DNA from 2 places in the Niastella sp. genome. Region 1 is predicted to be linked to the other one. Evidence: riboswitches for the same ligand, from Rfam matches in the RefSeq annotation. Region 1 holds a riboswitch; the other holds the start of a gene.
The links. A riboswitch is a leader RNA that binds a small molecule or an ion and turns the genes downstream of it on or off. The one in region 1 is predicted to bind cobalamin.
Positions count from the first base shown of each region.

Region 2: it holds a riboswitch for cobalamin, as region 1 does, so the genes downstream of both, metE (5-methyltetrahydropteroyltriglutamate--homocysteine S-methyltransferase) here and ACJ751_RS25710 (DUF6580 family putative transport protein) in region 1, are expected to answer to the same signal.

Region 1 is NZ_JBJMLX010000488.1:23,106-25,308, forward strand. Features, by position in the region: gene ACJ751_RS25705 (TonB-dependent receptor) at 1-724, shown strand, start outside; cobalamin riboswitch at 820-1,091, shown strand; gene ACJ751_RS25710 (DUF6580 family putative transport protein) at 1,220-1,789, shown strand; gene ACJ751_RS25715 (ABC transporter substrate-binding protein) at 1,916-2,203, shown strand, end outside.
Region 2 is NZ_JBJMLX010000573.1:13,984-16,186, forward strand. Features, by position in the region: gene metE (5-methyltetrahydropteroyltriglutamate--homocysteine S-methyltransferase) at 1-1,200, opposite strand, end outside; cobalamin riboswitch at 1,360-1,574, opposite strand; gene ACJ751_RS29760 (ribonucleoside-diphosphate reductase subunit alpha) at 1,886-2,203, opposite strand, start outside.

The DNA.
Region 1 (2,203 bases):
TGTATCGCGCGGCTTTTCACCACCCGGCACTGCAGAAGTATTGCCCTCTACCAGCATCATCAATACCGACCTGCAGGCGGAGCATGGGTTGAACTATGAGGCTGGTTTTAAAAGCAGCTGGTTACAACAACGCCTGTATGTGGAAGTGAATGCATTTTATTATGAGCTGCGCAATGCGATTGTGCAACGTCGTGACGCCAGCGGGGCTGACTATTTTACCAATGCCGGAAGTACCAAACAAAGGGGCATTGAGTCACAGCTCAGCTATCAGCTTTTACCGCATAAGAACCGGTTTGTAAACAACGCCCGCATTTGGGTCAGCCATACTTATAATAATTTCCGCTACCAGGATTTTAAAGTGGTTACCACCGATTATTCAGGCAACAAACTGCCTGGTGTACCAAAACATATGCTGGCTGCCGGTTTGGATGTTACTACCCGCCCCGGCTGGTATATTAACCTTACCTGGTTTTACAACGATGCCCTGGCATTAAATGATGCCAATACCGATATGGCCAGTTCCTATAACCTGGCTGGTGGCCGTACCGGGTGGCGCACATCATTGAGTAAATCAGTTATGATGGAGGTGTTTGGGGGTGTTGACAACCTGTTTGATGTGACCTATAGCCTGGGGAATGACATTAATGCCACCGGTGGCCGGTATTACAATGCCGCGCCGGGACGTAACTATTTTAGCGGCGTTTTATTCCAGTACAGGTTTTAATGGCCCTTTAATGCCCTGATTGACAAATTACTACCTGGGGTGTTGCTTTTTATCAATGTATTAAAAAAATATATTGATGATAGGGCAACACCCCCTATTTTTGTTGCGTAATTGGTTTCTCCCGACATGTTGGGAGGATGAAAAGGGAAACCGGTGCAAATCCGGTGCTATCCCCGTAGCTGTATGTTCTTCGTGAATCGGCAATCGTGAATCGTCAATGGCTCATGCAATTTTTGCATACCGACTATTTGCTACCTGTTGATTTTCGATCATTGAGTTCCCATGCCACTGTTGTATAAAGAAAAACAACGGGAAGGCGCTCAGCATAGAACAAGCCAGAAGACCTGCCAGTTGCAAATTGCATCAACGAGCTTTCGGGTGAAAGGCCGGGATGAAATCAGTCTTTACTGCATAAGACCATTTCATTTCCTTTTGGGCTTCTTCCCGTAAGTTCATCCTGAACTTTAAAATATAATTATACAAAAACAACACACTATGTCAGTTTTGAAGATCAATCCACGGAATGCCGTATTGCTGCTCTTTATATTGGTAACAGCAGCTTTGCGTTTATTGGCCTTTACCGGTTGGGGCCCGCTCACCGTGTTCACACCCATTGGCGCTATGGCTTTATTTGGCGGTGCTTATTTTACTGGTAATGTAAAACCGTTTGCTTTTCCTTTGCTGACATTGTTTGTTAGTGACCTGGTATTGTCGTTCACCATTTACGCTCCATTCCGCGATGGTTTATTGTACACCGGTTGGTTCTGGACTTATGGCGCCTTTGCCCTGATGACCATTGCCGGCAAACTGATCATTCGTGATATTACTATCAAAAATGTTGTGATAGCTGTTATTGTGTCCACCCTCATCCACTGGCTGGTAAGTGATATTGGCGGCTGCCTGATTGATAATAAATTCTCTTTGACAGTGTATACACAACGCCTGATCACTGCCATCCCATACGAATGGCGATTCCTGAGCGGAACAGCAATCTATAGTGCCATTTTGTTTGGAATGTTTGAATGGTTGCAGAGACGATATACCTCTTTACAGACAGCGCATTAATTGTTTCAGGTTACAGGTTACAGGTTTCAGGGTATATATAAAAGGCCTTGTAACCTGTAACTTGAAACCTGTAACTGTCCTTCCACTTTCTCATTTCTTATTCTTTATTTCTAATTCTTCATTACTATGATTGCGTCTTCCTTTCTCCCAGCTGCTACAAAAATGATCTATGATATGGGTTTGCAACACCTGTTACAAGGCATTACGTTTGAGTGCCCGCACGAGGCATTGGCAGAAAAACAAAAAGTAGTACGCTGTGTACTGGAAGGCAATAACTACAGCAGCACGGAGATAGATAAGATATTTTCGGCTTCCAAAGCACAAGGCAAAAGCCTGTATTATGTAGATGAAGAAGTGCTGAAGGCCATTTCGCCCGACGTTATTTTCACGCAGGATGTTTGTGAAGTATGCCAG
Region 2 (2,203 bases), on a different contig from region 1:
CACTTTCTTATGAATGCGGGTTGAATTATGGCGGCTTTCTATGATGGCTGTATTTTTCTTCAACAATTCATTATTGCCGGCCATTATTTGTTTTAGATCATTGATCTCATCCAGCTTTTGTTTGGCAAAAGCCATCCAGTCTTTAATGTCGGCATCTAACGCAGTCTCACCTTCCAGGTCAACAGGCGAATGCAACAGGGAACAGGAAGGCGCCAGCATAAGGCGATCCTCTCCGATGACTGCTTTTGCTTTCTCTATCAGGGCCAGTGATTTGCTGTAATCGTTCTTCCAGATGTTACGGCCATCTACCACTCCTAACGATAATGACAGTTTGGGTGGCAGCGCTTTTACTATTTCATCCACCTGTTGTGGCGCCCGTACCAGGTCAATATGCAGGGCGCATACCGGCAGGTTCACGGCCAGGTTTGTGTTCTCCTGTAAGCCTTCAAAGTAAGTTGCCAGCAATATTTTCAGGTCGCCGCATTGTTTGCGTATCTCTTTATATGCATACTCAAATGCCTGCTTTTGTTTATCGGTAAGATCTGTTGCCAGGAAGGGTTCATCTATCTGCACCCAGATGGCGCCGTTCTCTTCCAGTTTCTTCAACACCTCAATGTATACAGGTAACAACTGCTTTAACAGGTCAATCCGGTCAAAGGGCTGGTTGTCTTTTTCTTTCCCTAACAATAAATATGAAACAGGCCCAATCAAAACTGGTTTAGGCGTAGTACCGGTTACGCGCTGGCATTCGTTGAATTCATGGAACAGCTTATCACTCAGTATGCGGAACTGCTGGCCGGCTGTAAATTCAGGCACAATGTAATGGTAGTTGGTATCGAACCATTTCGTCATTTCCATGGCGGTGATATCGAGGCCCTGTTGCTGATAACCGCGGGCCATGGCGAAATACAGATCAATCTCTGTATTTTCTTTGATATCGGTTGCCACAGGCGTATAACGGGGCGGAACAGCGCCCAGCAGCAACGACATATCCAGCACCTGGTCGTAAAAGCTGAAATCGTTACAGGGTATCATGTCGATACCGGCCTGCTTTTGCAATAACCAGTTTTCTTCCCTGATCTTTTTAGCGGTAAGAAATAATTCAGACCTGGTAATGTTACCTGCCCAGTATTGTTCACTGGCTTTTTTTAACTGGCGTTGCGCCCCAATACGGGGGAACCCAAGATTGTGTGTTAGCATACGCATAAAACATTTTGAGAAACATTAATGAATAGTATTAATGTCTTTACGTTTAATGTGTATGCTTTCGTGATAAAGTGTTAGAGAGAAACAGTTACAATGTGAGGTGCAAAGTGAGGTGATCAACTGTTCCTGACTGCTGCTTTTTAACCGCGAAAGCATTGGTCTCAATTTTCAGGCAAGTATCCTGGCTCGTTGTTTTGCTACATGCCTTCCCATACCATTGAGGTTGATACAGTGGCTTATTATGCAGCGCTGTGAGGCTATACCCCACTACAACATACAGTTGCGCGACAGCCCGTGATTCTCACACGGTTCCTTTTTAATTTTCTCCCGTTCAGGTCAGAAGAGAAACCTAAAAACAAGTGTTAAAGTAAAGAACTGAAGTGCAAATATAAGGAAATAAACAGGTAACCAATCCGTCAGCTGGAGGCTGACCCAATTGGCTAAGTCGTTTTAAGGATGTCTTACCCATGTTTCATCCCAGGGTCATCTTAGGGTTATCCTAAGGTTATCCTTAGGTCATCTTAGGGTTTAAACCCTAAGATGAGCTTAAGAAGACCCTAAGAGGACCTTAAGAAAACCCTGGGGCTACATAACTTTCAAACAACCAACACATAAAAAAAGAGCCCCCTTATGGAGGCTCTCTGTGTTCAATACTTGGTATATATTCGAGCTGTGAAGACTATGAGCTGCAGGTAACGCAACCTTCTTCCATAGTGCACACCTGGCCTTCTATTATCTCATCGTTGCTTTCACCTGATTTAGGTACTACAGGCTCCATTTGACGGCTGCCTTGTTTTTCAACGGTGAACTGCACCGCCTGGGAAGCTGCCTGTGTACGCAGATAATACATCCCTGTTTTCAAACCCACTTTCCATGAATAGAAGTGCATGGAGGTAAGTTTGGCCACAGTTGGATTATCAACAAACAGGTTCAGCGATTGCGACTGGCAAATGAATGCGCCGCGATCGGCCGCCATGTCAATCAAATGACGTTGTTT